DNA from 2 places in the Cobetia amphilecti genome. Region 2 is predicted to be linked to the other one. Evidence: predicted binding sites of a transcription regulator. Region 2 holds the regulator's gene; the other holds the start of a gene.
The links. Region 2 encodes PhoB, which activates phosphate uptake and scavenging genes when phosphate is short. Its sites were predicted from a motif close to TGTCATANNNNTGTCANA; they were not measured.
Positions count from the first base shown of each region.

Region 1 (4,877 bases), 370 kb from region 2:
GACGGCGCGCCTGTATACCGATTACAGCCTGCTGACCGCCAACGAGACGCTGTGCGAGGACGTCCACAAGGTCTTCCAGCAGCTGACCGGCATGGGCAAGCAGCGCAATATCGAGAAGCTGCTGCACGCGCCCTTCACGCTGCATGAGCGCATGGTGGAGATGATCGACCGTGAAGCGCGCAACGCCGAGAAAGGCAAGCGCGCCCACATCATCATCAAATGCAATTCACTGACCGAGCCCAAGCTGATTCGCGCCCTCTACCGCGCCTCGCGGGCTGGCGTGCAGTGCGACCTGATCATCCGCGGCGTCTGCTGTCTGCGCCCGGGCGTGCCGGGGATTTCCGACAACATCCGCGTGCGCTCGGTGATCGGTCGCTTCCTCGAACACACGCGCACCTTCCACTTCCACAATGCCGGTCAGCCGGAAACCTGGTGCTCCAGCGCGGATTACATGGAGCGCAACATGTTCCACCGCGTCGAGACCTGCTTCCCGCTGCTCGACAAGAAGCTTGCCCAGCGTATCCGCAAGGACCTGGACACCTATCTGGTCGACAACTGCCAGAGCTGGCGTCTGGAAAGCGATGGCCACTACACCCAGCTGGATGCCGGCGACGCGGAACCGATCAGCGTGCAGGAAACCCTGCTGTTCGCCTACGCCGCCAAGGCCTGATCGCGCTCGACGAGGTCAGGACAGAACAAAGTTCATGAACTCTCGGCCCTCACGCTTGCGTGGGGGCCGTTGTCGTTGGCCCTCCCCACCCGCTTGATCGACCAAGCACCCTCAAGCGAAGCGGGGCCAGATTCAGGCGCATGAAAAAGCCCCCGTATCATCGATACGGGGGCTTTGCGTTCACACCTGACGCGCGGCGGCTTACATCAGACGCCGACCTGGCCGCCATCTTCGCGCTGGATGACCACGGTCGCGGCGCGGGCACGCACACTGCCGTCAGTTTCGGCGGTGGCGTCATCGCTCTGCGGCCAGTTGGCCGGGTGCTGGATGTTGATGAACATCGCGGTCTTGTCCGGGGTGGTGAAGATCCCGGTGACTTCACAACCGTTCGGGCCCACCGCGAAGCGCTTGAGCTGCGCCTGGTTGTCGGCACCGATTACGGCCGCGTCTCCCTCGGCCTGCTCGAGACCTGCCGGCACGACCGCCAGCAGCTGGTCATTGGTGACCTCGGTGATGCCTTCGTAGCCATTGTCCGTCTGGATCCACAGGATGCTGTCCTGACCTTCGCGGCCGTCGAAGTAGAGGCCATCGGGACTGGCGAACTCGTTCATCTCGGTCAGGCCGGACAGGTTGTCGGCATCGCTGGCCGCTGCGCCGAACACGAAGATCTCCCAATCGAAGGCCTTGTGATCGCCCGCTTCACGCCAGCGGATGATCTGCCCCGCCTCGTTGTTGCCACGCGGATTGGCCGCGTTGGTCGGCGCGGTCTTGTAACCGACACCCGGCTCCTCGATGGCGGTGCCATCGTTGGTGAAGGCGGCGTCAGTGCCTTCCTCGGTGCGCTTGGAGTTGTTGGTCAGCGTCATGTAGACCTCACCGGACACCGGGTCCACCGCGCCCCACTCCGGACGGTCCATCGGGGTCGCGCCCATCAGGTCAGCCGCATCGGTGGTGTGGATGATGATGCCAGCCAGGTCATCGGCCGCCAGCCCCAGTGCCTCGGCCAGGGTGCGGCCATCCTTGGTCACGGCGTCCGGGGTCAGCTTGAGCCACGTGCCGGTGCCATCGGCGGAGAACTGGGCGACATACAGCGTGCCCTTGTCCAGGTACTTGTCGCCGATCGCCAGGCGGTCCTTGAAGTCACCGGCGCCACGGGCATCAGCGGCGTCCCACTTGGCGTCTGACACGAACTTGTAGATGTACTCGTTGCGCGAATCGTGACCGGAGTAGAAGACCACCGGCTCACCCTCGACCAGCTTGCCCGGCCAGCAACCTTCGTGACGGAAGCGGCCCAGCGCGGTGCGCTTGATGGCCTGCTCGCCGGTGTAGGGGTCGATCTCGACGATATAGCCGAAGGTCCGCGGTTCGTTGCGGTAATCCTTGTCGGCGCTGTCTGCCGTCGGCGTGTTGTCGAAACGCGCGAATTCGCCATCGACTTCACTGGCATCCCCGGCGGCGGTTTCCCAGCCATAGCGGCCACGCTCGGTCTCGATGCCGATGCGGTTGTCATCGAGCTGACGATCGCTGCGCTTGACGAAGTAGCCCGGCCAGTTCTCTTCGCAGGTCAGGTAGGTGCCCCACGGGGTGTAGCCGTTGGCGCAGTTGTTGTTGGTACCACGGGTGCGCATGCCGTCCGGCGAGAAGGCCGTCTTGACGTAATCGCTGCCCGCTACCGGGCCGCTCAGCTTCATTTCGCTGGCGCTGGTGTAGCGGCGGTTGTAGCGCGAATCGCCCACCACTTCCCACTTGCCATTGCTGGCCTTCTTGACCTCGACGATGGTCACGCCGTGGGCATTGATCTCGGTGCGCACTTCATCGGCCGGACGCTTGCCGGAATCCGCATTGGTCGCACCGCCCTTGGGCGCCCACAGAGCATCCTGATCGATGTATTCGTTGTTCATGACCAGCAGGAAGTTGCTGGAGGCCGTGTCGTCGCTCAAGGCGAAATTGTGCATGCCATCGTGATGCATGCCGACGGTGTTGAGCTGGATCTCCGGCGTCATCGCCAGGTCCTTGCTCCACTTGGGTGCCTTGGCATTGAGCGGCGTGCCCCATGGCGCCAGCACCTGTGCGGTATACCCCTTGGGAACCACGACTGCATCCGTGCGTGAACCCTTGATCGATTCGAAGGCCAGTGCCAGAGCCGTCTTCTCGCCCGCAGCATTGCTGGCGGCGTTGGCCGTGGTGCTCAGCCCCGCAAGACCGAAACCACCCAGCATGCTGGCAGCCGCCATGCCCAGGCCACCCTGCAGGACACGACGACGCGAGATGTGTCGTTCGATGACGGATGAGAACGTCTCGTTGCTGCTGGGATTAAGCAGGCGATGGTCTTCGATTTCCTTGCTCATGTCGCTTCCCCGTAGTCAGGTTTCGGGTTGTTCTGTTCAGGCATGCCCCTTGAGGGCATGCCGAAGGCAACAAGAGTGATACGCGAGCCCGATGACAATTCCGTGACGAACGGGCAACAAAGGCAAGAGACGACAGCGCCCAACGGCCTTTCGACCGTTGGGCGCTGGGGACTTCAGGACAAGCCGACAAATTCAGCAAACATCAGGCAAGCGCGACGTCATCCTCCCACCGAGACGCGAGTCTGGCGTTTGATCTCAGGCCTCGCGCAGACGCTCGGCGGCCAGGCTCAGCAGGTGCTCGGTGGTTTCCCAGCCAAGGCATGCATCGGTGACGGACACGCCATGACGCAGCTGGGAGAGCTTCTCCGCTGCCGGCAAGGCCTGCTTGCCTTCATTGAGGTGACTCTCGAGCATCACGCCGATCAAGGCATCATCCCCCGCCAGGCGCTGAGAGAGCACATCCAGCATCACTTCGCTCTGGCGGCGGTGGTCCTTGCGGGAATTGGCGTGGCTGCAATCGACCATCAGACGCGGCGTCAGGCCAGCGCCTTCCAGCTCACGCCGGCAGGCGGCCACCGAGGCGGCGTCATGGTTGGGCTGGCCATGGCCGCCGCGCAGCACCACATGGGTATGCGGGTTGCCCGCGGTCTCGATCAGCGCCGGACGTCCGCTGTCATCCATGCCGAAGTGGCGATGCCCATGCGCCGCCGCCCCGATGGCCTGCACGGCGACCTCGACGCCTCCGTCAGTGCCGTTCTTGAAGCCCACCGCACAGCCGAGGCCGGAGGCCATCTCGCGATGGATCTGCGACTCGGTGGTACGGGCGCCGATGGCCGCCCAGCCGAGCAGGTCTTCCAGGTAGGCGGCGGTCAGCGGCTGCAGCAGCTCCGTCGCCACCGGAAGGCCCAGCTGGTTGATCTCGCGCATCAGCTCGCGTGCCTGACGCAGGCCGGTGGCCATGTCATCGCTGCCATCCAGATGCGGATCATAGGCCAGCCCCTTCCAGCCCACCGTGGTGCGCGGCTTCTCGACATAGACACGCATCACCAGCTTGAGGCGATCACGCACCTGCGGCTCGATCACCGCCAGGCGCTGGGCGTACTCGCGCGCGGCCTTGAGATCATGGATGGAGCACGGCCCCACCACCACCAGCAGGCGATCATCGTCGCCGGCGAGAATGGCGTTGATCTCATCGCGATGCTGGCGAATCTGGCCGGCCAGGTCGGCGTCCACCGGCAGCTGCTCGCGCAATTCGCTGGCGCTGGGCAGGGCTTCACGACTGATGCGTCCGGGTGTGGTCGGTGTCTGGGCGGCATCAGAGCGGGTCACGGTGGCGTTCTCGGCAGTCAAGGGGTCAGCAGTGGCGTCGGCAGTGTGCGGGTTGGCGGTCAACACGCGTTCAAGGCTGGCGTTCATGGTCTTCTCTCCTGTGATGAAGCATCGGCTCCATCACGCAATATTCATTCTGACAGACAGGGACTTCGCGAATCGTCACCCCGGTGTTGCTCGCCCTGCCCCGCGGTGACAGCGGAAAGAGGCAGGACGCCGCTAAATCGCCAGCGCCAATAACCATGCACGACCCGAGCGGAGGCAAGAGAAAAGCGGGTAGTCAGGATAGTGGTGCGCATGGTCATTCCTCTCGTCATTCATGCTGCAATCATTGTCGGCACGTTAGGGTGACATGCCTCTCGTCATGGATTTCGCAAGGCCCGAAACGCAAGAACCCCCGGCCGTAGCTGCGACCGGGGGTTCTTCAAGGTGGTGGCAGCCCGTACGAGACAGGCGCGCCGTAACCTCAGGCGCGCCCCTGTGTAAACCAATACCAATAGCCGGCCGCACACGCCGCCTGGCCCGAAGGG
Region 1 covers NZ_CP136695.1:4,034,385-4,039,261, forward strand. The annotation lists gene ppk1 (polyphosphate kinase 1) at 1-670, shown strand, start outside; gene R1T44_RS17035 (PhoX family protein) at 877-3,018, opposite strand; gene R1T44_RS17040 (3-deoxy-7-phosphoheptulonate synthase) at 3,274-4,434, opposite strand.
Region 1: the regulator PhoB is predicted to act here: its motif matches at 3,109-3,126, upstream of R1T44_RS17035 (PhoX family protein).

Region 2 (4,877 bases):
TGGCGTCCGGGTCAGATCATCACGGAATCAGCACATCACTGGGCTAGCGCACTGCTGGCCTGGGGAGCGCTCGCCTGACAGGCTCGCTCGTCGGGGAAGTGACAGCGGAAGCGCGCACCCTCGCCGGGGTGGCTGTCGATCTCCAGATGGCCCTGATGGCGAATCAGCACATGCTTGACGATGGCAAGCCCGAGGCCGGTGCCTCCCGTGGCGGTGCTGCGGCCCTTGTCGATGCGGTAGAAGCGCTCGGTCAGGCGCGGCAGGTGGACCGGGTCGATGCCGTCCCCGTCATCTTCCACCTCGACCAGCAGGCCCTGGTCATCCGCCTTCCAGCGCAGGGTGATATGACAGTCTTCGGGGGTGTAGCGCACCGCATTGAAGACCAGATTCGAGATCGCGCTGCGCAGTTCCTGCTCCTCACCGCGCAGAGACAGGCTGGCATCGGCCTCGATGGAGAAGGTGTGGCGCCCCTGGGACAGGCCTTCGGCGTCGTCGCGGATATGGCCGAGCAGGGCGCTCATGTCGATGCAGCGACCATTGTCGGACAGCTCGTCGGTTTCCAGGCGTGACAGGGTCAGCAGGTCCTCGACCAGGTGCTGCATGCGGTCGGTCTGGCTCTGCATCTGGCCCAGTCCACGCTGCCAGCGCGGTGGCAGGTCATCGGCGTAATCGGAGTAGGTCTCGAGATAGCCTGCCAGCACCGTCAGCGGCGTGCGCAGCTCATGGGAGACATTGGCCACGAAGTCGCGGCGCATCTCTTCAAGACGATAGAGGCGGGTGACGTCACGCAGCATGACCAGACGCTCGTTGTCACCGAACAGGGTGATGGAGATCTGCAGCGTCAGGTTGTCAGACAGCGGCGACTGGAGCGTCAGCGGCTCGCGGTAGGCCAGCCGATTGAAGTAGTCGATGAAGACGGGGTCACGCAGATAGTTGGTGATGTGCTGGCCGCGGTCGTGGCTGGCCTTGAGACCGACCAGCTGCTCGGCAGCGCTGTTCCACCATTCCATGTCACCGTGGTTGTCCAGCATCACCAGGCCGTCGCGCATGGCCTCGGAGGATTCCTGGATACGGTTGAGGATGCTGCGCAGTCGCTCCTGAGCCTGACGCTGGCCCTTCTGGTAGCGGTAGAGACGATCGAGCAGGTCTCCCCAGACGCCATCGCCGGGCGGCGGCTCTTCATGGGGATTGGTGATCAGCCAGGTGTAGAGGCTCTTCAAGTGCTTGAGATGGACGAACAGATACAGCGAAAGACCCAGCGCCAGGCCCCAGCCCAGATGACCCAGCAGGCCACCGATCAGGCCGAAGCCACCGGCAAGGTAGCCGAGGCGCCATAGCTCGTTGGTCCAATAGCGCATGAATCCCTCAGGCCTGAGCGCTGAAGCGGTAACCGGTGCCGCGGACGGTCTGGATCAGATGCTGATGGCCTGTGCCCAGCGCCTTGCGCAGGCGACGGATGTGCACGTCCACGGTGCGCTCCTCGACATAGACGTTGCCGCCCCATACCTGATCGAGCAGCTGGCTGCGAGTGTAGGCACGCTCCTGATGCGTCATGAAGAACTGCAGCAGGCGATATTCGGTCGGGCCGACATCCAGCGAGTTGCCGTGGGCGGTGACGCGGTGGCTGGCCGGGTCGAGCATCAGGCCTTCGACTTCCACCGCCTCCTCGACTCCCTTGGGAGTGGTGCGACGCAGCACGGCCTTGAGACGGGCGACCAGCTCGCGCGGCGAGAAGGGCTTGGTGATGTAGTCGTCGGCACCGGCTTCCAGACCTTGAATCTTGTTGTCTTCCTCGCCCTTGGCGGTCAACAGGATGATCGGCAGCTCCGAGGTGGTCTCGTCACGCTTGAGGCGCCGCGCGAGCTCCAGGCCACTGGTGCCCGGCATCATCCAGTCCAGCAACAGCAGATCGGGCTTTTCATCGACGACGATGGCGTGGGCGTCCTGGGCATTGTCTGCCTCCAGCACGCGGTAATCCGCCATTTCGAGGGCAACGGCGATCATCTCGCGAATCGAGGATTCATCGTCGACAATCAGTACGGTCTTGGAGCTCATCGCTAGATCCCATGCAGCAGTCGGCGCACGCGCCAGAATGACAAGTCGATGACGATTACAACCCGCTTATATGACAACGAGATGACAACTGCCAGCATGGCAGCTTGCACGCAAGCCTGCCAGCCGCCTTGGAGGCGCGGCAGGCAGGCATGAACCGTGGGCTGGGGAGCAACAGAGGGCAGGGGTCGCTTTAGATTAAATAATACTAATGTTTATGCAGGAGTCAGCTCATCGGCCAGGTCGCCAGGGCGATACCGGCGAAGATCAGCAGACCCGTCCAATGATTGTTGAGGAATGCCTGGAAGCAGGGCGCACGCTCACGCTCACGGATCAGACGTTGCTGCCAGACGAAGGTGACGGCGGCAGCAGCCAGCCCCAGCCAGTAGAAGATGCCCAGCGCCAGCTGCAGGCCGATGCCGATCAACACCGCCAGCATGCCCAGCTGCAACAGGCCGATCATCAGCTTGTCGGCACGCCCGAACAGCACGGCGGTGGACTTGATGCCCACCTTGAGGTCGTCGTTGCGATCGACCATCGCGTAGGCGGTGTCGTAGGCCACCGTCCACATCAGGTTGGCCGCGAACAGCCACCAGCCGTAGGTCGGTACCTCCTCCAGCGTCGCGGCGAAGGCCATCGGAATCGCCCAGCCGAAGGCGGCGCCCAGCACCACCTGGGGCAGATGATGGAAGCGCTTCATGAACGGATAGCTGGCCGCCAGCAGCACGGCGACGATCGACAGCAGCACCGTGGTCAGGTTGGTGAAGCACACCAGCACGAAGGCGGCCGCGACCAGCCCCCCGAACAGCGTCAGCGCCTCGCGCTCCGAAATGCGGCCCGAGGTCAGCGGCCGGTCACGCGTGCGCTCGACATGCTTGTCCCAATGGCGGTCGGCGTAGTCGTTGATGACGCAGCCGGCGGCGCGCATCAGATAGACCCCGGCGATGAAGATCAGCAGGGTCGTGCGCTCGGGAATGCCATCTGCCGCCAGCCACAGTGCCCACAGGGTCGGCCACATCAGCAGCCAGGTGCCGATGGGGCGGTCCAGCCGTGTCAGGGCGAGGTAGTCGGCCAGTCTGGAAGGACGCGAAGCGGCGGAAGTGGATGACGCGGTCATCGGGGCTCCTGGGCGGGTGGTAGTGGGCAAGGGAAGAGAGGGATACGAGGCCAGTCGGGCGCAAGGCTCAGGCCAGCTGCAGCGCGTGCTGGAAGGCCGGTGTGAAGCCCTCCTGCACCAGCACCTTGAAGCGACCATGCGAGAACATCGAGCGGCGCATCCACAGGCTGGTGGTGCGGGCCAGCGGCCTGGGGCTCGAAAGCACCAGCGGGGCGCGGCTGACATCGATGGCGCTGCGGGTCAGGTCGGGCTGGCGAAACAGCCAATGGCCCAGCGAGCGCTCGCCCAGCGTCGAGAGGCGATGACCGTGGGCCAGGTCCAGCGCCGCCAGCGAGCGTGCGATCACCCATGGTGTATCGCCATGACAGAGTGCCACTTCGCGTCGCCAGACATGCCGGCGTGGGCCGATGCCCAGCAGGCGTGCCTCATCCAGCCGCGCGGGGCCGGTGTCCTGCAGCAGCAGGCGCACGCGCAGGCCCTGAATGGGCTGGCCATCGCGTTCATCCTGCTGCTGCATGGCGCTGGCAAGACGCTGGGTCAGCGAGTCCGTCGAGGAGAGCCACGCCCACCAGCCGGCCGGCATGACACCTTGCAGCGCGGCAGCCGGCTGCCAATGACGGCGCACCGCCGCCGAAGCAGCGGGTGCCGCGCGCGTGGGCGAAGGCCAGCGAGGCGCAGGCTGGCACAGGGACTCGGCTGACGGATGAGGCGCCTCACAGGTGGAGGTCTGTGGCGTGAGCGCTGCGCGATGAGGCTCGCCTGCTGGGCATCGGACCACGGTGAATTCCCTGTCAGGATGACGAAATGGCGAGTCTAGCATGGCCGGGCGGCAAGGCCTCCCGCTCAGGCATGCCTGCACTGCTGGCGGGCTGGTATGCTGGGCGCATTCATCGGCGTTCATGACGGACGCTGCTGGCGCTCTTTCATCAGCGCTTCCCTCGGATCGATCTCAGGAGATGGTGCCATGCGCGACCCTCGCACCCTTGTCATCATTGGTACCGGCATGGCGGGCATTGGTCTGGCGCGCGCGCTGCGTGCGCGTGACAAGGACAGCCGGCTGATCCTCATCAGCCAGGACAGCGGCCACGATTACGCCAAGCCGATGCTGTCCACCGCCTTCGCCAAGAAGATGTCGGCCACCGACCTGTCGCGTCAGGCGCCGGTGGCGCTGGTGGACGAGCTGAATGCCGAGCTGCGTACCCATCAACGCGTCACTGCCATCGACGGTGATGCCCGCCAGCTATGGCTGGGCGAGGAGTGTCTGGCCTATGACGAGCTGGTGCTGGCACTCGGTGCCGCGCCGCGTCGTCCCTTCCCCGTCGCCGCGGAAGTGGCCTCACGCGTGCAGAGCATCAATGACCTCGACGACTATGCGGCCTTCTGCGCGACGCTGGCGAAGGCCCGCGAGCGCGGGGAAGACGGGCACGTGGTGATTGTCGGTGCCGGACTGGTCGGCTGTGAATACGCCAATGATCTGACGGCCGCCGGCCACCGCGTCACGCTGGTCGCGCCTGAGGAAACTCCGCTGGATGGACTGTTGCCGCAAGCACTGGGGCAGCGTCTGGGTGCGGCGCTGGATGGACTCGGTGTGACGCGTCGCCAGGGCGAGATGGTCGAGACCATCGCCGCCAGCTCAGGCGAGGAGGCCGAACGTCAGGCCGCGCCGGTCGAGGTGCGCCTGCAGAGCGGTCGTCGCCTGACGGGCTCC
Region 2 covers NZ_CP136695.1:271,737-276,613, reverse strand. The annotation lists gene phoR (phosphate regulon sensor histidine kinase PhoR) at 36-1,358, opposite strand; gene phoB (phosphate regulon transcriptional regulator PhoB) at 1,366-2,055, opposite strand; gene ubiA (4-hydroxybenzoate octaprenyltransferase) at 2,279-3,169, opposite strand; gene R1T44_RS01220 (chorismate--pyruvate lyase family protein) at 3,237-3,794, opposite strand; gene R1T44_RS01215 (NAD(P)/FAD-dependent oxidoreductase) at 4,134-4,877, shown strand, end outside.